Regions from separate parts of the Pontibacillus yanchengensis genome, predicted to be linked through region 2. Evidence: predicted binding sites of a transcription regulator. Region 2 holds the regulator's gene; each other region holds the start of a gene.
What was found. Region 2 encodes Rex, which represses fermentation and respiration genes when NADH is low (regulators of the CRP and FNR family bind a similar motif). Its sites were predicted from a motif close to TTGTGAAATATTTCACAA; they were not measured.
Positions count from the first base shown of each region.

Region 1: a site for Rex is predicted at 5,088-5,105, ahead of GLW08_RS15190 (TIGR04053 family radical SAM/SPASM domain-containing protein). Genes of this name have one in related genera too.
Region 3: a site for Rex is predicted at 6,370-6,387, ahead of GLW08_RS13455 (lactate permease LctP family transporter). Genes of this name have one in related genera too.

Region 1 is NZ_WMEU01000005.1:95,206-103,370, reverse strand. It holds gene GLW08_RS15215 (PTS transporter subunit EIIC) at 1-9, shown strand, start outside; gene GLW08_RS15210 (alpha/beta fold hydrolase) at 86-889, opposite strand; gene GLW08_RS15205 (NAD(P)H-binding protein) at 1,098-2,540, shown strand; gene GLW08_RS15200 (DHA2 family efflux MFS transporter permease subunit) at 2,757-4,208, shown strand; gene GLW08_RS15195 (YwiC-like family protein) at 4,313-5,029, opposite strand; gene GLW08_RS15190 (TIGR04053 family radical SAM/SPASM domain-containing protein) at 5,161-6,276, shown strand; gene ric (iron-sulfur cluster repair di-iron protein) at 6,446-7,141, shown strand; gene GLW08_RS15180 (EAL domain-containing protein) at 7,552-8,165, shown strand, end outside.
Region 2 is NZ_WMEU01000009.1:4,389-12,553, reverse strand. It holds gene groL (chaperonin GroEL) at 1-638, opposite strand, end outside; gene groES (co-chaperone GroES) at 757-1,041, opposite strand; gene GLW08_RS19100 (CPBP family intramembrane glutamic endopeptidase) at 1,303-2,037, shown strand; gene GLW08_RS19095 (YdiK family protein) at 2,045-2,242, shown strand; gene GLW08_RS19090 (GNAT family N-acetyltransferase) at 2,327-2,857, shown strand; gene GLW08_RS19085 (MDR family MFS transporter) at 2,920-4,335, opposite strand; gene GLW08_RS19080 (redox-sensing transcriptional repressor Rex) at 4,700-5,368, opposite strand; gene moaC (cyclic pyranopterin monophosphate synthase MoaC) at 5,359-5,871, opposite strand; gene abc-f (ribosomal protection-like ABC-F family protein) at 6,247-8,165, shown strand, end outside.
Region 3 is NZ_WMEU01000004.1:175,450-183,614, forward strand. It holds gene GLW08_RS13435 (Na+/H+ antiporter NhaC family protein) at 1-1,031, opposite strand, end outside; gene GLW08_RS13440 (helix-turn-helix domain-containing protein) at 1,611-2,000, opposite strand; gene GLW08_RS13445 (histidine kinase dimerization/phospho-acceptor domain-containing protein) at 2,255-3,175, opposite strand; gene GLW08_RS13450 (Gfo/Idh/MocA family protein) at 3,486-4,445, shown strand; gene GLW08_RS13455 (lactate permease LctP family transporter) at 4,721-6,346, opposite strand; gene GLW08_RS13460 (aldo/keto reductase) at 6,568-7,470, shown strand; gene GLW08_RS13465 (ATP-binding cassette domain-containing protein) at 7,873-8,165, opposite strand, start outside.

The sequences.
Region 1 (8,165 bases), on a different contig from region 2:
GCTTCTTAGACCCAGTTCATGCCTAATTTCGAAAAGACGAAATTAGGCATGAATATTGTTTATACCTATCATTTGATATGTGTTCCTATAACGACTGCAAATAGCGATCAACCACCATGTTAAACCGCTCCGGCTCCTCTAAAAATGGACAATGGCAACTATCTTCAAAAATCTCTAAACGAGAATACGGAATTTCTTTGTGCAGATGCTCGCCGGCTGCGACAGGTATGAGTTTCTCTGCTCTTCCAAAGCAAAGTAAGGTGGGTAACGTAATCGAAGAAAAGTAGGGGCGACAATCGATAATCGATTGATCAAATAAAATAGCACTTGCAATAGAGGCTGGTACTTTCATAGTTTCTCTTAGCATCCATTTCAACTCTTCTTTAGAGAGGTCCTCTTTAAACATTAAAGGTAGAAAACCTTCCAGTAGCTGCGATTGATCTGTTTGAATATCTCTCATCATACTTGTAAGAGTAGCAAGATCAAAGGCACCAATGTCAAAATCGTCCCACTTAAAATCAGAAGCCAGCTCATCTACTATGACAGATGCTTTAATATTGTCCTCTCCATATTGGTGCAGGTATTCCCAAATCACAAACGCTCCCATCGACCAACCAATCAGCGTTACATCTTTTAACTCCAGCTTCTCCATGAACGCTTTCACATCCCGAGCATATTGAGCAACAGTATGACCAGTCTGTACTTTAGAAGCGTTACCATGTCCGCGCAAATCTAATGTTATTGCACGGTATCCCTCTTTAAAATAAGCCATTTGTTTATGGAAAAAACGACTACTCATCCACACGCCGTGAATGAAAATAACAGGCTTCCCTTCCCCTTCTGCTTTATAATACAATTCAACACCATCATCCACTTCCACATACGCCATCCCTTTGTCCTCCTCACCGTTTTTCGCATCCTTTATCTGATTCCTTCTACAGTGGTCGTTGTTCTAGTTTATGCCTACCACCTCGTCCATAGTAGGATAAGATTTACCAACACCTCATTAGATAGAAGAGAGTTATAACGTTAAGCATACAAACATAAAGGGTAAATCGAGTGGTACAAAGACTTATAACGTACTGGAGTGTTACGTGATGAACCAAAACCCATCAGCCAGAAGAAGACCTGTTGTCGCCTTAACAGGTGCAAGTGGATACATCGGAAATAATCTATTACAAAAACTGACCAAGCATGCCGATGTCATAGCCCTTTCAAGGAACATAGAGAACAAACAAGACACAGAGCATATTACGTGGCGTGCGTGTGACTTATATTCGTTAGCTGATGCTGAAAAAGCACTGGAAGGCGCTGATTTCGCCGTCTATCTTGTCCATTCTATGCTCCCCTCTGCCAAGCTTACACAAGGGTCGTTTGAAGATATGGACGTGATATTAGCTGATAATTTTGCTCAAGCTGCAAATAAACAAGGTCTGAAACAAATTGTGTACTTAAGTGGCATTATTCCTAAATCGAGACGACTTTCCCGTCACTTGCGTAGCCGTCTTCAGGTAGAAAATATTCTAAGAGCGTATGGAACACCTGTGACCACTATCCGAGCAGGCCTTATCGTTGGTCCAAAAGGGTCATCCTTCCCTATTTTAGCCAAGCTCGTTAAGCGACTACCTGTGATGCTGTTGCCTAAATGGACAAGGAAAAAGACGCACCCCATTGCACTACCAGATGTTTTATATGCTTTAGATCACAGCATCGGTAATGTTAACTTATCTGGAAAAGCGATTGATGTTGGCGGGCCACAAACGATGACCTACAAAGAAATGATGCGGCAAACAGCTCAAGCAATGGGAAAAGAACGACGTTTGATCGATGTCCCTTTTTTAACCGTCAACTTGTCCCGATTATGGGTGAGTTTAACGACTAACACACCAAAAGAAATGGTCTATCCATTGATTGAAAGCCTTGTTCATCCGATGACAACTCATCCAGAGAATATGTCTGAGGAAATTAGTTATGGCAAAATCCCATTCAAAGAAGCTGCAAGGTACTCTCTACAAGAAGAGGAAAAACAAGGCCAACAGAAAACATTGCCATCCATGAAACTTCAACCACCATCTATTCAACATGATGTACGATCTGTGCAACGAATTCCCCTACCTGATGGAAAAAAGGCTGACTGGGTAGCTCTTTATTATATAGAGTGGTTGTCTAAAATGGTACATCCTTTATTACAGGTAAGGGAAAAGGATCAGGGTCAGTATCAAATCCTGTTCCCAATCACGCATCAGCCTGTCCTGGAATTCACGTATTCACCAGAGCGTAGCACGGTAGATCGAACTCTTTTTTACATTACAGGAGGTGTATTTGAAGACGCGAAGAAAAATGAACGAGGGAGGCTAGAGTTTAGACAAATCCCTAATCAGCAAGAGTGTATCGTTGCCATACATGATTACATGCCATCATTACCATGGTTCATCTATAAATACACCCAAGCAAAAGCTCATTTATGGGTGATGCATCAATTCAAGAAACACTTACAAACCATCAATACTACTACCTCCCATCAACCCATTATTGTATAGGAAGTGGACGGACCTCCTTTGTTATAAGGAGGTTTCTTTATTATTATTAATCAAACGTTTGATCAAATTTAGCAATGCAAAATAAAGGAAGCAATATGGTTGTCTACTTCTTAAACAAGGAGTATAATTTCATAATTGGTGCTTAAGAAAATTAACGATGCTTTTTAAATAGAACTTATCATTTTTCAATACATTTATAGGTTAGGAGGATACAGAATGGTAGATCAAAATTATAATAAAGTCTTAATTGCTGCCTTGCTTCTTTCCGGATCGTTCATCGCCGTATTGAACCAAACACTAATGATTACAGCAATTCCGCCCATCATGGAAGAAATGAACATAACGGCGAATACGGCGCAATGGCTAACCACGATATTCATGCTTGTGAATGGGATTATGATTCCCATCAGTGCTTTTTTAATTGAACGTTTTACAACTCGCCAATTATTTATGACAGCGATGGCTGTATTTGCTTTTGGTACGTTAGTTGGTGCTATTGCACCCAACTATCCGGTTTTGATTATGGGAAGGGTTATTCAATCGAGTGGTGCAGGTGTGATGCTCCCGCTCATGCAAACCGTATTTCTTATGATTTTCCCTTATAACAAACGCGGTGCTGCCATGGGATATATTGGACTTGTCATCTCATTCGCTCCAGCCATCGGCCCGGCTTTATCTGGCTATATAACAGAACATTACTCCTGGAGAGTGTTGTTCCTGTTTATTCTACCAATCGCCTTTATCATTATTGGGATTGCCAATTACGCATTAAAAAATGTCACGGAACTTACCAAACCAAAAGTCGATCCAATTTCCATCATTCTTTCTTCAGCAGGGTTTGGAGGTCTATTATATGGATTCACAAGCGCTGGGAATTATGGATGGGACAGTTCCAGAACCATCGTTGTACTAGTAATCGGGGTTGTGACGCTACTTTTCTTTATCCTACGTCAATTACGACTCCATCATCCAATGCTTGAATTTAGAGTATTCAAATATCCTATCTTTACCATTGCAACCATGATTGGAATGATTGGATTTATCGGTTTAATAGGTTCTGAAACACTTATTCCACTATATATGCAAAACATGCGTGATTTCACAGCTCTACAATCTGGACTTGTTCTGTTACCTGGGGCGATTATTTCTGGATTAATGTCCCCTATTACAGGTCGTATCTTTGATAGGATTGGAGCGAGACTTTTGACGATGGTTGGTTTATCCATCATCACCGTCTCTACCTTCTTCCTTTCCTTCTTAGATACAGCGACGACATTGACTATGTTAACTGTATTTTATGCAATCCGAATGTTTGGTCTATCTATGGTCATGATGCCAGCTACTACAGCTGGATTAAATCAGCTACCAGACAAACTCATCCCTCACGGTGCAGCTATGAGTAATACGATGCGTCAGGTTTCTGCATCTGTAGGCACAGCTATCCTTGTAACCGTCATGACAAAGACAGCAGAGACCGCTCAGCAGCAATCTTCTATCGCTAACCCTGAAATACATGGCGTCAATGTAGCCTTCATGGTCATTACTGTCCTTTCCTTCTTAGGGATGGTTTTATCCTTCTTCGTAAAAAAACAAGATGGACCCGTTGAACAACAGGAAACAGAAGCAAGTTCACAGCAACAATCAACACAACAAACTCAAAACGCTTAACTGTAATTAGCTAAAATACAGGAAGTACAAGGAGGGGAATGATCATTCCCCTCCCTTTTATATTTCTAATCTTGTTATAAAACACCCCTTCTTTAACTATCCACCTACACCAAGATAATGATTGTAACCAAGAAGCACACTGAATTGACAATTTCCGCAACACCTAACTGCATAATGGTGAGTTTTTTCCCATAAAGCGTAAATGCCCGTATCACACTTGGAATAAATGCAATCATGAATAGCAAAGATTGCGTAAACAAAACGACAAGTATGAGAAGCAATGCATGATAACTCCAAGAATACCAACGGAAGGCTACATTTTTCTTTTCTCTTATCATCGTTTTAACAAAGAATGTGCTGCCTAGAAAAAACAGAAAGCATAGTATAGCAATCATCCACCCCTGCTTATCTAAGCTACCAGCTCCAAGGTAATAACTTGCCAATCCTCCTATACAAAAAACAATTATAGCTGTTACATCATTGAGAAAAGCCCGCTCTTTCTTCCTTTTAGCAAAATACAAAATCACAAAGAACAAAGGAATCATCATAAGTCCAAAATAGAGCATTTCCCACTCATTCAACAAAACAATAGCTAGAAAAAGTAAAGTGAAGCCGACATATATACCTGACCATTTATAGTACTCCTTCTTCTTTTTCCCCTTCACTAGCATCAACAATGGATAAGTTGATAAATAAAGAAATAACCATCCTAGGAACAACGGGACATGTGTACTAGTAAATGCGCTTGAGGTTATTCCTAATAGAAATGGTACAAGTAGCATAGCCCATGCTCCATGTTGCTTTGGTAGTAATGGTTTCATTGCAATCCCCTCTTTTCTATCTAGGTACCTTTATTATAATGAACGAAAAATAGAATGAATGTGATAAATTTCACATACATATGTTCTTTCTATTTTTATGATAGAAGTAACTAAAATTAGGGGGTATGTATATGATCGATCGAGACTTTAATAAGAATCCCTTTATTGTCATATGGGAACTAACAAGAGCGTGTGAGTTACATTGTCTTCACTGCCGAGCGGAAGCTCAATACACCCGCCATCCACTTGAATTGACTTTTGAAGAAGGAAAACAATTAATAGATTCCATTTATGAAATGGACAACCCTATGCTTGTGTTCACCGGTGGTGACCCTCTCATGAGGCCTGATGTCTATGATATTGCCTCTTATGCTGTTCAAAAAGGTGTTCGGGTATCCATGACACCGAGTGCAACACCAAATGTAACCAAAGAAGCAATTAAGAAAGCCAAAGATGTCGGTCTTGCTCGTTGGGCTTTTAGCTTGGATGGCCCCAATGCAAAAATACACGATCACTTCAGAGGTACTTCTGGATCATTCGACCTAACGATGAACGCGATTGAGTATATACATGAATTATCCTTGCCCTTACAAATTAACACTGTCATTTCACGCTATAATGTGGACGTGTTAGACGAAATGGCAGACTTGATCCAGACATTAGGGTGTGTGCTTTGGAGTGTGTTCTTCCTTGTACCAACTGGAAGAGGGAAAGACAGCGATATGATTTCACCGGCTGAACATGAAAAAGTCTTCCGTTGGTTAAACGACTTACAAGGAAACGTATCCTTCGACATTAAAACAACAGCCGCTCAACATTACCGCCGAGTAGTCATTATGGATAAGATGAGAAAAAATAAAGATAAACAAACTGAAATTCAATATGTAGATGCTTTGCATGCTGGGAAGACGGGGCAATTTGATGGGCTTGGACGTGCCCCTAGAGGTGTAAATGACGGAAATGGATTTGTGTTTATCTCTCATATTGGGGATGTTTACCCAAGCGGCCTATTACCAGTTAAAGCAGGTAATGTTCGAACAGAATCTTTAGCTGACATATACCGCCACTCCCCTGTCTTCAAGAGTTTACGAAACCCAGATGAATATAAAGGTAAATGTGGTGTATGCGAATACCGTTATGTATGTGGCGGTTCTAGGTCAAGGGCCTATGCACTTACTGGAGACTACTTAGAGAGTGAACCAGCTTGTGTGTATATCCCCAAAAGCATGCGAAAGACCAAAGGCTAAGAACAAAAGCTCGGGGCGCCAGAACCTTTTTTTACTTCTAAAAAAGTAACCAACATACACAAAGTTGTCATAAAACAAGTTGTTTAATGTGATATATATCACGTTTTATTTACATCCATCTTGCTATTCTAAATATAGAGTTAAATTCTTTTTAAATGGAGGGATTAGGATGCAACAAACGTTCACGAAAGAATCCATCGTAGGTGATATTGTAACGAAATTCCCTAAAGCTAGTGATTTGTTCAAATCGTATCGTATCGATTTTTGTTGTGGCGGAAATCGTCCACTAATTGAAGCTATTGAAGAAAGAGAATTGTCTCCAGAGCAAGTATTAACTGATTTAAATACCCTTTACAGTGAATCAAAAGCATTACAGGATGCAGAAATTGATTGGCTCAATGCTTCCTCTCAAGAACTGATTGATCATATTATTGCCAAACATCATCGATACTTAAATGAAGAATTGCCACAACTAAGCCCTTATGTAACAAAAGTGTTGCGTGTGCATGGCACCTCTAACCCTCACTTATCTACTGTTCACACGCTATTTCATCGCTTAAAGACAGAACTTGAACAACATACCATCAAAGAAGAAACACATGACTTTCCTTTATTATTAGAACATGAGCAAAATCCAACAGAAGAAACTCGTAGGAACGTTATGAAAATAGTACAAGAATTAGAAAATGAACATTATACTGCTGGAAACCTATTAAAAAAATTACGCGAGGCTACCAATGATTACACTCCTCCCCAAGGAGCCTGTGGCACTTATCGTCTCGTTTATCAACGACTTGAAGCCATTGAGACTGACTTGCATGAACATATACATTTAGAAAATAATATACTTTTCTCCCGAGTGTGAGGGGAAGAAAAGCGCAAGCGCCCGTTTAGTGACGTATGGGCTGCGGCCTACACGATATAGGTTGGTTCGATGTTGCTGCGTGACGCAGCGGTATTAATCGAACGTCCTTAGACATCTGCGGGCCAAAATTTTATACTTTCTTTCCTATTAAAGAAGGCTTGCCGAGTGGCAAGCCTTTAGTGCAGATAAAGGTCTAGTTGGACTTATACTATCATTCTTAAAAGATGTAAGCTTTCATCTAAATGCACAAATAAAAAGGAAGGCTGTCGTAAGGAAACTCGACATTCTTCTTTTGTAGTACAAAATCTTTGCATATTATTTTTGTAAAATATTCGCAATGTTTTCCTCCATATGTGATAATAGTCCTTAAGTACTATCATCCTCTTAGGACATATGGGAGAGAACAAAACATGGGTAACCAACTCGTTTATTTACTACTAGGATCCATAATAACCGTTAGTCTTATAAATCTAATCATGTTTGTAACCCGTAGCAAATGGAAAGAAAGATTTAATGAAATCTCCCTTTCTTTCATTCTAGCTAGTTTATGTGGCTTCACGATAACTATCATCCCTACGATGGCTCTAGTAATTCAGGGAGTGATTGAGTTATCCTTAGGAAATATTCTTCCATTTTTACTCCACTGCCTTTATTCCCTAACCCTATTTTTTATAACATTTTTAATCATGGGCTTCTTCGGTAAGAAAAAAATAAATGCAGACCATTTACAAAAACGAAATGTACATATCCATTTAATATTGAGCGTTGTGGTAAGTTCTTTTATATTAGTATTTACGTATTATATAACACTCTCTCATACCCCTACACTCATACTAAAAAAAGACAATAGTTTTTACTCTCTCCTTTTATTAATTGGGACCATTTATACAACCATAAGGATATTTGAGCATATACAGATGGACCAATCATTGCTTGGCCGAGAGGTGTCATTAATAAAAAATATTTCATTATTTGCTATGATTAGCATAGCCATCTGCTCAGTCGTCTACTGCTTTATAGATGG
Region 2 (8,165 bases):
AGAACCGCTTCCATCTTGTCTTGGTCAGAAACCATGTAAGGAGATGCATATCCGCGGTCGAACTGCATACCTTCTACAACTTCCATTTCTGTGTTGAAGCCTTTAGACTCTTCGATTGTGATAACGCCGTCGTTACCTACACGCTCCATTGCTTCAGCGATTAGCTGACCGACTTCTTCATCAGAAGAAGAGATGGATGCTACTTGAGAAATGGACTCTTTGCCTTCGATAGGCTTAGAGATTTTCTTAAGCTCTTCAATCGCAACTTCTGTCGCTTTTTCAATACCACGACGTACCCCTACTGGATTTGCACCAGATGCTACGTTTTTAAGACCTTCTGTAATCATTGCTTGTGCTAGTACCGTTGCAGTTGTAGTACCGTCACCAGCGATTTCGTTTGTCTTAGAAGCAACTTCCGATACAAGCTGAGCGCCCATATTTTCGAAGTGGTCTTCTAATTCAATTTCTTTCGCAATGGTTACACCGTCGTTTGTGATAAGGGGAGAACCGTATTTTTTCTCAAGAACAACGTTACGTCCTTTTGGTCCTAATGTTACTTTAACAGCGTCTGCTAGACGGTCCACACCACGTAGCATGGATCGGCGTGCTTCTTCACTAAATTTAATATCTTTAGCCATGAAAAATAACCTCCTTGTAATGTAAGGTATTTCGTATTCATTTATCGATTTCACTGTGCTATATAGAGATTGGGCTTATCCCATTTTCCTCCCTACATAGCTTCAGCCTCATTGTTTATTAACCAAGTACTGCTAAAATATCGTTTTCACGCAGAATTAAGTATTCTTTGCCTTCGTATTTCACATCTGTGCCGGCAAATTTCGAAAAGATGATGTGGTCGTTTTCAGAAACCTCTAGTGCAACCTTTTCTCCGTTATCAGTTACACGGCCTGAACCTACAGCAACAACTTTACCTTCTTGAGGCTTTTCTTTTGCAGAGTCCGGAAGCACAATCCCGCTTGCCGTAGTCTCTTCTTGTTCAATAACCTCAATTACAACACGATCACCTAATGGCTTTAACAAATCAGACACCCTCCTCATTAGTCTTCAATATGATTTCTCATGTTATCTGATTTATTAGCACTCTCAATACGTGAGTGCTAACACATTTATTATCATAATGAATTGTTCAGAAATTTGCAAGTAGAATGATGTATTTTTTCCATAAAAATTTCCTCTTTATTTTTTAACTAGAATTGGAGTGCTAATGTTTAATGGTTCGTCTATATTTGTGTTACAATACGTAGAATGAAAGAAATGTGTGTGTAAAGGAGTCGTTGTATTTTGCCAAGACGATATTGGTATGTCATGTTAACCTATATACTTATGCAAGTTTCTGGTTTTGTAGGAGTTCCGCTCCTTGGAGCAATCTGGGGATTCGACCTTCAGAATCTTACAGGCAATCAGGAAAGTCAACTTATCGTGACATGGAATTTAATCAGTTTTCCAGCAGCCCTAATTATTATCCTATTACTACTTCGACCTGATATGAAAGAAACCTCCCTCACAAGAAAAAATTTACCAATAAGTAAACTATTAGGCTGGAGTTTATTAGGTATCATTTTAGCCTATGTGGCACAAATTATAGCTGGACTCATTGAAATGGGACTTGGCATCCCTCAGGCATCAGAAAACACGCAACAATTAATGAATTTCGCCAAAAGCATGCCAATCTTCATTCTGATCATCACAGTCTTAGCACCTATTCTTGAGGAACTGCTCTTCAGGAAGGTTCTATTTGGCTCCATTTACAAGAAAACAAACTTTATTATCGCAGCACTAATTTCTTCGTTAATTTTTGCTGTCGTGCACATGGATCTGATGCACACCATAAAATATACTGCAATGGGCTTAGTATTTGCCTTTTTATATGTACAAACTAAGAGAATCATCGTACCGATCATTGCTCATATGGCAATGAACTTAATTGTAGTACTGATTCAATTCACCATTGATCCAGAGCAAATTGAGCAATGGGAAAAACAATTAGAACAAGCTCAAACAATTATTGGAGGCTAAATCCTTTATGCGAACGTCACCTCTTTTGATGGCCTTCCTCTATTTCATTATGGGGGGTATCTTCACCTATATTGCGATTCAAAGTGTAGACGGCACAATTTGGAATTTCATCACGATTATTCTAGTCATCGTTGCTACATTTGATTTTGCCGTATGCATCCGTCTAGTAACATTGCACTTTAAGATGAAAAACTCAAAGAAATGAGAATAATACTTCTACAGAAAAGACAGACTCTCTTCGACATAAGGAGTCTGTCTTTTTTCAATCCTATACGAATGGAGTTATACGATGCTACTACGAGGAAAGCAAGTACAGTTAACAGCCCTACATAAAGAAGACCTAGACAAAATAATGGAGTGGCATCGAAACCTTACGTTCTTACGACAATTAGATGCAACGATTGCCCAACCCAAAACCAAACAAGAGATTGAAAAATGGTATGAGGATGCGACCTCAGGCAATGGCTTTCTATTTGCCATTCGTACCATTGAATCGGAAACACTTATCGGTTTTATAGAATTGGAAGGCATCCTCTGGAATCAAGGAAATGGATGGGTGTCGATCGCGATTGGTGAAGAATCCTATCAAAATAACGGATACGGAACTGAAGCGATGGAACTGCTGGTAGACTTTTCTTTTCAAGAGTGTAACTTACACCGTATTCAATTGACGGTTTTTGAAAACAACCCAAGAGCCATACGCCTTTATGAAAAGCTTGGCTTTCAAAAAGAAGGGGTCTATCGCGAATTCATTAGACGAGACGGTGAAATGTGGGACATGCTTTTATTTGGGCTATTACGGAAAGAATGGAGAGCCTGAGGGTTGAAATAGAAATAAAGAAAACCATGTCACCATGCAAGAAGCGCAATGACGACTAGTCGTCATTGCGCTTCTTTTGCGTCCTCTTCATCATCTTGTACCCCCTTCATAAAGAAGGAAAATGGTAATGCGATTAATACCAACGCAGTTGAAACCAAAAAGGCCTCATTCAACGTTTGCAACGTAGCTTCTGTCATATTTGGCTGACCGGCGGCAATTTGCACTCTTCTTGTTTCATAGTAAACAGAGAAGAAAACAATGCCTAATGATGACGCTATTTGTCGTAGCACGTTGTTCATGGCCGACCCTTGTGCAACTAGATGTTCTGGGATAGCGTTCATCCCTGCTGTCGTAGCTGGCATGTTACTGAATCCTAATCCCATGCCTCGGACTGCATTGAGAGCTAAGATAACCCAATAAGGAGTGGATAAACCAATGAAGCCTAATCCAGTCGTAGCACTGGCTAGTATAAGTAAGCCAATCGGAATGACCCATTTTGGCCCTTTTTTATCTAATATGCGACCACCAACAGACATAAAAATACCACTCGCAGCAGCTGCTGGTAAGAATAATAAGCCAGTTAGGACTTCACTCAATCCATATACTTCTTGTATCAACAACGGAAGTAAAAAGATTCCTGAGAACAAACCAATGGATGCAGAACCAGTTACAATCGTGGAAATGGCATAGGTAGGCACCTTAAACACCGAAAGATTTAGTAACGGTTGTTGCTGTTTATCTTCAAATCGAACAAAGGCAATAATAGCTACTATACCACCTACAATTAGAGCAATGTTACTCCACTGCGTTAGTGCCTCTAGTGTTTTTCCTCTTCCAAGAGCGTATAGCACACTCCCAACTCCAGCCGTAACAAGAACAAATCCGATATAATCAAATTTTAGTTCCGGGTTCGTCTCTGTTTCTTTTAAAAATTTCGTGGATAAGATAATCCCAATAATGCCGAATGGAATATTAAATAAGAATAGAAACGGCCATGCAAAGTATTGAATAATCACGCCGCCTACCGTAGGTCCAATAGCCGGGGCAACCATTGCTGCGACGCCGTAAATGCCTACAGCTAGTCCCCGTTCATTTTTCGGAAAGGCATTAAAGATAAGCGCCATGGCAATTGGCATCATCAACCCACCTGCTATCCCTTGTATGGCTCTTGATAAGATGACCAGGCCAAGACTAGGTGATAAGGATCCTGAAATGGAACCAACCATAAATATAATAAGTCCACTAATATATACTTTCTTCTTACCAAAGCGGTCTCCTAGAAAACCAGTAAGCGGCATGGTCATCCCCATCGCTACCATAAAAATGGTTAGCATCCATCCAACACTTACTGCGTCAGAATTAAAGATCTTAATGAAACGAGGTAACGTTGGATTCAGCATACTATTATTTAAAATGACCGTAAAGGTTCCAAATAGTACAGAAACCACAACAAGCCATTTCTTTGGAAGTCTACTCATTGTATCCCCCTTCCTCTTTTATTTCGTAACTCGAAGTATTTTTCTACTATACCATAGGCCCAAATAGGAAAGATAATATAATGTTTACCCAATTTCTTATTTATATGAAAAGTATGGATAGGCTACAACAAAAGCGCAAGTGCCCGTTTAGCGACGTATGGGCTGCGACCCACACGACGTGGGTTGGTTCAATGTTACTGCGTGACGTGGGCCTACAAGATGTAGGTCAGTTCGATGTCGCTGGGCGCTGGAGCTGGATGTAGCCTCTATAACCTATTAAATTATACAAAAGCAAATTTATTATACTTTCTTACACAAAACAAAAAACTCGCAAAATGCGAGCTTTTTGGTAACACCTTTTATATTATTCTTCAGGCTCTTCCTCTACTTCTTCTTCATCCATAGGATAATGTTTCAAAAAGTAAACTAGGGCCTGCAGCTCTACTGCTAAATCAATGTGGTGAACACGTACATGGCCGGGCACATTAATTCGTGCTGGTGTGAAGTTTAAGATACCGATTACACCCGCTTCAATCATGCGATCCGCGATTGCCTGGGCAGCTTGTGCTGGTACCGTTAAAATCGCAACAGAAACGTCTTCGTTCAAGCGTTCCTCCACTTCATCAATATGATAGACAGGAACACCTCCGATATCATCGCCTATTTTCTCAGCATTGGCATCAAAAGCCATTTCTATTTTTGTATTATTATTTTTCGTGAAATTATAGTGTAGGAATGCTGTACCAAGATTCCCTACACCAATCAGGGCTACTTTCGTTGTTTCATCTTGATCTAACGTTTTACGGAAAAACGTTACTAAGTAATTCACGTTATAGCCATAGCCTTTTTTCCCAAGTGCACCAAAATAAGAGAAATCTCTTCGGATGGTGGCGGAGTCTACTTTGACAGCTTCACTCAATTCTTTAGAAGACACTCGTTGCTTCCCTTGACTATGTAAGTTATTGATAAACCGATAGTATAGTGGAAGCCTTTTGGCTGTGGCCTGGGGTATTTTATTTTGATCTAATTCCATGGGTCCTCCCCCTCGTCTTCGGGCGATCTATGATAATCACCAGATTTACCACCTGTCTTTTCTAGTAAGTACGTTTCCCCAATAATCATACCTTTATTAAGTGCTTTACACATATCATACACGGTTAATGCAGTAGCAGACGCAGATGTGAGCGCCTCCATTTCCACACCGGTACTACCTTTTGTCTTCACCTTTGATTGGATTGTTAAACGATATCCTCTCGTTTCTTCTGTCCACTCAAAGGATACATCAATCCCTTTTAACGACAATGGATGACACATGGGAATCCAATTCGATGTATTTTTTGCTGCCATAATGCCAGCTACTTGTGCTACACCCAATACGTCTCCTTTTTCTAGTTTGTTTTCTGAGATGGCATTATATATTTCTTCATCCATCAAAACACTGCTACATGCAATGGCAGTACGAACGCTATCCTGTTTCTCTGATATATCTACCATATGTGCACGACCTTGCTCATTAAAATGAGTAAACTCACCCATACCAATACCTCCTTATACCAAAAGCGCAGGCGGGGAGATTCAACTTGTGTGGATAAGATACTTAGATCTTATCTTAAAGAAAAGCGCACGCGACTTGTTCAACCCAAGGGGTAGGCGCTAGAGCTGGACATGTAAGCGCTAGAACTTATCACTTTCTTTTCTTTAAAAAAGCTAACTCGCCCAGTCTTTACCTCGTGACAAGTACAGACTCTATTCGATAAGATCAAAGTAGCCTGTTATCCATATCTATTATATGCACTAAATTGTACCAAAAAAGATTCCTATCGTATATTATTCTGACATGCATGATGAAAGCGATCACCTTGCTTCTAACGCCAAGCATAAGATACACTTAACACATTGAGGTGAACGAGCATGATTTTATTGCAAGCCAATGATATAACAAAACGCTATGGCGCTGATCTTATTTTATCTAATATTAAATTAGAAGTACACACCAATGATCGGATTGCCATTGTCGGTCGAAATGGTGCGGGTAAATCTACCCTACTAAAAATAATGGCAGGAGAACTTCCATATGAAGGCGGAGAACTCCATAAACCTAAAGAAGCTACATTAGGCTATCTCGAACAACACACAGGCCTTGAATCGGATAAAACGATTTGGGATGAAATGATTAACGTTTTCGCTCATCTCCGTGAAATGGAACAAGAATTACGCACAATGGAACAGCAAATGGCTGACCCTGATCTAATAGAAGATCAAACTCGTTATCAAAAGTTATTAAAAGATTACGATGAAAAACAATTACGTTTCAAGAATGAGGGCGGATATCGGTACGAGGCAGATATCAAAGCTGTCTTAAACGGGCTCCAATTTAAGGAGTTCGACCTTAATACAAAAATTGCGACACTAAGTGGTGGTCAAAAAACGAGACTAGCGCTAGGGAAGCTACTTTTATCCAAACCTGATATTCTCATCTTGGACGAGCCTACGAACCACCTAGATATTGATACGTTAAACTGGTTAGAGCAATATCTCCAAGGGTATGAAGGAGCCGTCGTTATCGTTTCCCACGACCGCTACTTTTTAGATAAGGTTGTGAACGTTGTCTATGAAATTTCCCGTCATTCTTCTGAAAAGTTCCTCGGAAATTATAGCAACTACCTTGATCAAAAAGCTGCTAACTATGAGCGCGACTTAAAACGATACGAGAAACATCAAGCCGAAGTGAAACGGATGGAAGACTTCATTCAAAAAAACATTGCTAGAGCGTCTACAACGAAACGTGCTCAAAGCAAGCGAAAACAGTTAGAAAAGATGGAGACAGTCGAAAAACCGATGGGGGATGAAAAGTCAGCTAAGTTTTCTTTTGATATTAATCGTCGAACTGGGAATGACGTTTTAAAAGTAAGAGACCTTACGTTCCAATATGACGACATGAACAAGCCTGTCTTTTCCAATGTAACCTTTGATTTAAATCGACTGGATCGACTTGCTCTTGTTGGCCCAAACGGAGTAGGAAAAACCACATTACTCAAAACCATCACCGACTTCATGCAAGCAAACCATGGCTCTATTCAGTACGGCGCTAACGTACAGATAGGGTACTACGACCAAGAACAAGCCAGACTTCAATCAAAAAAAGAAGTGTTACATGAATTATGGGATGAATATCCTAACATGGATGAGAAAGATGTTCGTACCGTGCTTGGTAATTTCTTATTCACAGGAGAAGACGTGCTGAAATCAGTAAATTCCCTTAGTGGTGGCGAGAAAGCTCGGCTAGCGTTAGCAAAGTTAATGCTAGAAAAGTCCAATGTTCTAGTATTAGACGAGCCTACCAACCACTTAGACTTAGATAGTAAAGAAGTATTAGAATCTGCTTTAATGGACTATCCAGGCACAATCCTATTCGTTTCTCACGACCGTTACTTCATCAACAAAATTGCGACGCAAATTTTAGAGATGCAAGGAGATTCCACAACCCTCTATCTTGGAAATTACGATTATTATGTAGAGAAAAAAGAAGAGGAACAAGAAATTGCTGAGTTTGAGCAACAATCCAATCCCGACTTACAAGAAGCCACATCTGATAACAAACTAGATTATCAACAAGACAAGGCCCAAAAACGCGAAGCAAGAAGACGACAACGCCGTATCGAAGAAATTGAAGCAGAGATTGTGGAACACGAAGCGAAGATTGAGGAAAATGACGATTTATTATGTCAGCCTGATATTTATCAAGATCATGAGAAATCCCTTGAGCTGACCGAAGAAAACAACACCTGTAAACAAAAGATTGAAACACTTATGGAAGAATGGGAGCAGCT
Region 3 (8,165 bases), on a different contig from region 2:
AAGTTGGAAGCCAAATACTTAATAAACGCAACAATGATACCTAGGGAAAAGCTAATAATAAGCATTTTATTGCCATCTAAAGGTAGCTTTTCGATAGAGAAGAAGTAAGGTAGCGTGTAATTGTATAAACCTAAGAAAACGAGCATGCCAACCGTTACGCCCAATGGAAGCACCATATCGGAAGGTTTAGCATTTTTCGTAGCTTCAGATGTATCGGGCTCTTCTGTAGTAGCTGAAACTTCTGGATTCACACCACCATAGTTGAAGTGTTGAGCTCGTTCTTCTGCTTTTTTCATCGGTCCGAAATCTTTAATTTTTCCTGATGCAAATAAGAACACCATCAAGATCATCACGATGTTATAAAAGTTGAACGGCACGGTTTGAGCTAACCCAGCAATAGGGTCGTCCACACTAGGGATGTTGTCCACCATTAGTGCGCCCATAAAGGCAACCCAGCCTGAGATAGGAATTAATACGTTAATTGGTGAAGAAGTAGAGTCTAATAGAAAAGCCAGCTTCTCTCGAGATATCTTCATTCGATCGAAAATCGGCTTGAAAACCGTTCCTGTAGCCAATGAACTAAAGTAAGCGCTGGTAAAAAGGGAGGTTCCCATCACTGCTGTTGATACTTGCGCTCCTTTTTTCCCACGTACTTTTGTAGCTAGCCATTCTCCAAAGGCATAAGCCCCACCAGATTTATTTAAAACACCGATAAAGGCGCCAAGAAGAAAGACGACGATGATTAATTCAGCACGTCCGGCTTCTTTGATGATACCCATCCCTTGAATACCAGCATCTGAATTTGCTGGATGACCAGCGATGGCACCGAATAAATTTGTTATAGAATACATAATTGCATGAAGAACACCGTTCGTACGTATATCGATCATTAAGCTTCCGATTAAGATTCCTGCAAGTAAAGACGGAACCACTCGTTTAGATAAGATGGCCAAAGTCAAAGCCACAATGGAAGGAAGTAATGATAGTATGCCAAAATGCTCCATGATGTACGCTCCTTTCTCTCTAGTTATTTAGTAAAAACGTACTCAAACAATTTTTATTAAGTTAGTAATAATACGAATTGTTTGAAATCTTAATTTGCATTATAGGAACCTTTTATTTTTTATGAAAGAGAAAAAAATGAATAAAAGTAATTGTGCGGTTAGAAAAGATGAAATAGCGGCTATTCACACCTGCTGAATACCACTCATCTGACTTATTTAAGGGACTAATCTCCATGGTGTTAAGTTTGATAGGATTGATTGGTGAGTTAGCTCTGTTGGCGTATCTAATATTATAAGGATGGCTTCGGCAGGTTTACCATTAACCCAATTGAATATTGGATCGAGTTCTTATGTATGGTGAGAGGTTAGTATCATTGTAGCTTTTTTTCCTTGCTACAATAGGCTATTGGTGGGCGAAAAAAATGATTAAACGGGTACAGGAGAAGGGAGAGGAGTTGGAGGGACTAGAAGATAATCCCCAGGTAACTTCTGCATGAGGAGGGGGAGTTCGCTTATGAACGCTACATCACGTAGCAACATCGAACCAACCCACTTCCTATGGGCAGCAGTTTGTATGTCGCTAACCGGGCGTTTGCGCTTTTGTTCTTACGCGTACCATTGGTAAAGTTTTTTCGGACGACCGATTTTTTGATGACTCAATACTTGGTTGACTTTTCCTTCATCAAGTAAATGCATCAAGTATCGATAAACAGTTGGATAGGCTAGGTCAATATTTTTGGAGAGTTCATCGACAGAGATGGGCTCTTTTTGCTTTTTGAGATAGTTGGATATATGTTGCAACGTATGTCGGCTAATGCCTTTCGAGCTAAAGACGTCTTCTTCTTGTTCTTGATGCTGGCGCATATTGGCTAGTTGAACGTGAAGTTGAATTCTAGAAATCATGTCTGGTGCTTTGACAGGCTTTAAGGCAAAGTCTGTTGCTCCTTCTTCCAATAGCTGATCGGCAATTTCCTGCCTCTCATCCACCGTGAGCACTAGTACCGGAAACCACCCATTTAAGATTAATCAGATGAAAGGAATCCTCTTAAGCTTTATAGATACTCAACCTCGTTCGATATACGGCAACTAGGTACCATCCAGCTCATACGAATAGTTCTATAAAGAAAGAGGTGTCAGTCTAAAACACGAAGACAATGCTTCAAGGGCGCAGAGCGACAACCTCTATCTGATGTATCCTCATTATACCTTCCTAAAAAGGTATTGAGGATTAAAAGCCAGAAAGAATCTGACTAATAATAATATACGAGGGTGCACCAATTCTTTCGCTCATCATAAAGGATCTCAGACACCATGTTGCTGGTGGACTGAATAGAATCGGAGATTTTCTCGGTATAATCATGAATTTCTTTGTCTGTTGTTTTCATTTGAATCAACGAATTTAGCCCTTCTATTAAGGCAAGAGGTGTTTTTAAATCATGAACCAAGTGCATTGCTTCCCGTCCAGAACGTGATTCGATCATTTCACCTCTAGCAATATTTAAATCTTGGCTCATGGTCCATTTTTGTTCGGAAACGGTTAAATAAATAGCCAAAACGATGGCATTCCCAACAAAAATACTACATAAAACCAGGCTGTAGAAGGACAAAGTCGTTTCAAACCCTAATGATACGGCTATATCTTTCACTTTCGTAGATATTGGACCTCCTCCAAAGCTAAAAGGGGTAAGGAAGATAACGGTATCTAACCATTGTATGCCAAACAATAACTGGGAAAATACAAACGACTTTATGATGGGACGCAAACGGCCTTTTGCGATACGTTGCAACACAACGATAGAGGTGACTAATAAGAGAGCTGGTCCTCCAAAGTAATAATCCAGTGGATTGTAAACGTTAATAATTGCATATACCAATGGAATGATGACAATAGGGACGATGATTTTTAACCATGGTCTTTGTAATCGATAACCAAGCTCATCCCCTAGTAATAAAGCTCCGAGATAATGTGGTAGAGCTCGTACGGTATTCAGCATGACGAGTAAAAAAGCTGTCATCATTAACGTGTCTCCGGAAGGGTTTGTTTCTAGTTGTTCGATGAGAAAAGTGAGTCCTACTTCATCAGCACCTAACCACAAGGGCATCGTAATACCCGCTGCAATGAGTCCAATTTTTATCCAGGTGCTTTTCTTATCCAATATTGTTTGTGTCAACGCGCTACCCCAATCTTAAATGTTGTTTCATTTGTAATCCCAATCACTGTACCATAACATACGTTTTATTTTAATATACAATTTTGTGTGTTTCGACTTTAGACTCCGGTGGATGGGACAGTATAGGAAGGATAATTTATGACGCTTAAGTTGGTACGTCGCTAACCGGGCGCCCCGAGCTTTTGTTCTGCTTGTATGAAGGCATTATGTGTTACTCTTTATGTAGGATGTATATTTCCTGTCATTTTTTCTTCGTAGTGCTATACATAGGTAAACACATTCGAAAGCAAATAAAGGAGGGCTTCAAAAAATGCGTTGGGGAATTCTAGGTGCAGCGAATATTGCCAAGAAAGCATTGATTCCAGCACTGCAGCGAGCGAATGCTGAGATTGTTGCGATTGCAAGTAGAAGTGGGGAAGCAAGTCAAATAGCAGAAGAGTTTGGCATTACTAAAGGTTATGATGCGTATGAAGAGTTGTTAGCCGATCCGGACGTTGATGCCGTCTATATACCAGTGCCCAATCATGTACATAAGGAATGGGTTATCGCCGCCGCACAGGCCGGGAAGCATATTTTGTGTGAGAAACCTGCTGCTTTAACGGTCCAAGATGTAGAAGAAATGCTTGAGGAGTGTCGTCGTAACAATGTGTATTTCTTAGAGGCATTTATGTATCAGTTTCACCCGCAGCATGAACGTGTAAAAGAGCTAATTATTGCCGGGGAAATAGGCGAAGTCCAGTACATGCGAGCTACATTCTCCTTTATGTTTGATAAGACGAAAGACAATATTCGTCTAGAAAAGGAAAAAGGTGGTGGAGCACTATGGGATGTAGGCTGCTACGGTCTTCACTCCACGATGAATATATTAGACTCTCAGCCAACCGAAGCTCAGATTATGTCTCATATAGATGAACGATTTGGTATCGATACAACGAGTCTCATCAACCTCACATTAGAAAATGGAAAATTGGCTCAGATTGATTGTAGTTTTAATGCTCCGGTGAGGAATGAATATCAAGTGATGGGAACAAAAGGAAAAATTACTGTGCCTCATGCATACCGTCCCGATAATAACAATCACCGGGGCGTGATTATTATTGAAAATGAAGACGGGCAACAAGAAGAAGTCCTCGAGGGCGATCAATATAAGCTGCAAGTGGAAGCGTTCATGAGAATCATCGAGAACGGTGGAACATTTGATGATTTTCACGAACTTACCCTACACAATGTGAGAATGATTGAGGCATTGTATAAACAGCAGAATATGTGAATTAGAAGAGCAGTCTGGTTTCAGTACAGATTGCTCTTTTGTTTTCATTCATTTTCGGGTGTGAGAAGTCTTTTTCAGGCTTGAATGATAGTATTGCTCATAAAATTTGGGTCTGCTTATATATTTGAAATCTCGATTATATTCAAATCTCGTTCATATCCCCAAATTGCTGACCTACCATTCCCTTGTTTCAATTTGGAAATAGAATGAGACTTTCCCATCAATGGAGAAAGTCTCTTTTTGATACGAGTCTTGCTATCTATCAAGCTTCGATGTTATAAAAACAATGCTTGTCCAAAGGTAACAACACCAGTAATCAATAAGAATACCATGCTATATTTAAGGGTGAATCGGAACAATTCTGATTCTCTGCCTACTAATCCTACAGCTCCAGATGCTACAGCGACGGATTGTGGGGAAAGCATTTTTGCCATGACTCCACCTGATGTATTAGCCGCCACTAAGATAAGTGGTAGTACGCTGATTTGCTCGGCTGTAATTTGTTGAAGGCTACCAAACAAGGCATTGTTTGATGTCACAGACCCTGTTAGAAAAACGCCAATCCAACCGAGTACAGGAGATAACAATGGGAAATAGTCAGAAGTAGCCGCCATCGCTAACCCTAGTGTGGAAGATTGACCACTATAGTTTGCGATGAAAGCAAAACCTAGCACCATCATAATTGTAAAGATTGGTTTCGCTAACTCTTGTAACGTCTCTTTAAATGTTTCTAAAGCGACACCAATTGGGATACGTAGCATAATAATAGATAGGATTGCTGCAATGAAAATAGCAGTACCAGTAGCTGACAAAAGATCTATCTTTAATATAGCAGCATAAGGTGTTACTTCTGTTACTATTGGTTGAGCTTTTAGTACCAGGTTATGCAAGTGATTCATAGGAATATGAAGAATGGTTCCTGCGAATAATCCCTCCGGTGTGAACAACTGTTTAAAAAAAGATAAGCTCCAAATGGTTACCATCACTGTTAACGCAATAAAGGGAGACCATGCTTTAACAATAGTTTTGAAAGTTAATGGAGATTTTATTTCCATCTCGTTTTCTTGAACGTCAAGTTCCATAATCTCTTTAGGTTTCCACACCTTCGTAAAGAGCGCGAGTGCCACTAAGCTAGCAATGGCAGATGTGATATTAGGTAATTCAGGACCGATGTAGGTCACTGTAAAGTATTGAGCAAGAGCATAGGAAGCGCCTGATACAAGAGCAGCAGGCCATACTTGTCGAACCCCTTTCAGACCATCTAGAATAGCGATTAATAAAAATGGAACGGTGAAAGAAATAATCGGTAAAGATGTTCCTAAAAATTGTCCAATCACTTTTGGATCAATCCCACTTACTTGACCTGCTACAATGACAGGTATCCCCATCGCACCAAAAGCACCAGAAGCTGTATTCGCAATTAAGCATATTCCAGCAGCTTGCAGAGGTTTGAAGCCTAAACCAACCAATAGTGCAGCTGTTATGGCAATAGGAGCACCGAATCCTGCTGCGCCTTCAAGAAAGGCATTGAAGGAAAAGGCAACAAGTAACATCTGCAATCGAGCATCTTTAGATATGGAAGCGATAGAGCTTCTGATTACATTGAATTGACCACTTTTAACAGATAATTTATATAAGTACACGGCCATAATGACAATATAACTAATTGGCCAAAAGGAAAAAGCAAATCCATATCCTGCTGCTTCAGAAGCCATTGCAGTGGGCATGTTGTAAACACTAATTGCAATAATGAATGAAAGAAGGACGGTGCATAAAGATGCAATGGTTCCTCGAATTTTAAAAACGGTTAAAGCTAGAAAGAAAAATAAAATCGGAATAGCTGCTACAAATGCGGATAACCAAATGTTGTTAAATGGATCGTAAGCTTGAGTCCATGTCATGTTCTATCACCCTTTTTTATTTAATGTGAATTATTTCACATGTTAAGTGTAAACTTCTACACAAAAAAGGAGAAGGATAAAAATGGCGTGAAAAGGTTTACTTTTAACCGTCTAGGCTCATTGTCATGATTTGGACAAATTGAAAGCGTTACAATAGATTTTTTCTTCTGTGTGCATTAAAGTTAATGTATACGATTGTTACAAAATTTGGAGGAATACATATGGAACGAATAAAATTAGCATCTGGTTTATCTTTATCACGTATTGTTCATGGCGAATGGAGATTATCTGATTGGAAGTACACAGATGAAGAACTGATCCAACTGATTGAGCATTGCTTAGATCAGGGGATAACAACATTTGATCATGCGGATTTATACGGGAGTTATACATGTGAGGAGTTGTTTGGAAGAGCATTGGCTAAGAAACCGGAGCTCCGTGAGCGCATGGAAATCGTAACAAAGTGTGGCATCGTGATTGAGTCACCAAATCGTCCAGAACATCATTCCCATCACTATAACACCAGCAAGGCTCATATTAAAAAATCCGTAGAGAATTCTTTGGAAAACCTTCGTACCGACTATATTGATTTATTATTAATTCATCGTCCCGATCCGTTCATGGACCCAGGAGAGGTGGCAAGTGCATTTCGAGAGCTGAAGGATGAAGGGAAGGTTCGTCATTTTGGTGTATCCAACTTTAAACAACATCAATTGAACATGCTACAGTCCTTCTTGGATGTAGAACTAGTCACAAACCAGATTGAGCTATCTGCTTATAACCTTGAAAATATTCAAGACGGTACATTAGATCTTTGTATGGAAAAGCGTATGGCACCGATGGCTTGGTCTCCTTTAGGTGGAGGAGATGTTTTTACTAGTCAAGAGGAGAAAGCGGTGCGCTTACGTGGAACGTTAGAAAAGGTAGCGAATGAATTAGGTGCCGATGGAATCGATGAGGTGCTCTATGCATGGTTGCTAAACCACCCAGCAAACATTATGCCAATTGTTGGATCAGGCAAGGTCAACCGAATCGATCGTGCCGTAGCTGCACTAGACTATAATCTATCGAGGGATCAATGGTTTGAAATTTATACAAGCTCGATGGGATACGATATTCCATAGTAAACAAAACCCCTGCCAATACGGCAGGGGTTTTGTTATGAGGTTAAATAAAGTATAAGTTCTGGTGCTTGCCTGTTTAGCTCCAGCACCCAGCGACTAGTGTGCTTCCCTCACCTCTGTGCGATAAGTCAACATCGAATCACTACTACTCTCTGTGATTCCTTTTGGCCTACACAACGTAGGTTGGTTCGATGTTGCTGCGTGACGCAGAGGGTTTAATCGAACTTCCTCTAACTCCCAGGCCAGCAGTTTGTGCGTCGCTAGCAAGGCGCTTGCGCTTTTCTAATGGCTAGCTCCGTCACACCTACCCCCTCGGGGTCTTAAGCAAATCCTCTCTGTGGCAAGAAACGCCACCGGCGAGCTTTGCTTAAGCCTGAACAGGGCGCCTGCGCTTTCAAGTGGTTAGAGTACTTTTTCTAAGAAGCTTTGCGCTCTTTCTGTTTCTGGATGATGGAAGAAAGCGTGAGGTGTGGTTTCTTCTACAACGGCTCCCTCATCGAGGAAAAGGATTCGGTCTGCAACTTCCCGAGCAAATCCCATCTCATGCGTCACCACAACCATGGTCATGCCTGAATGAGCCAGTTGCTTCATCACATCCAGTACTTCTTTTACCATCTCTGGATCTAGAGCTGATGTTGGCTCATCGAATAGCATGATTTCCGGTTCCATGGCTAGAGAACGGGCGATGGCAACAC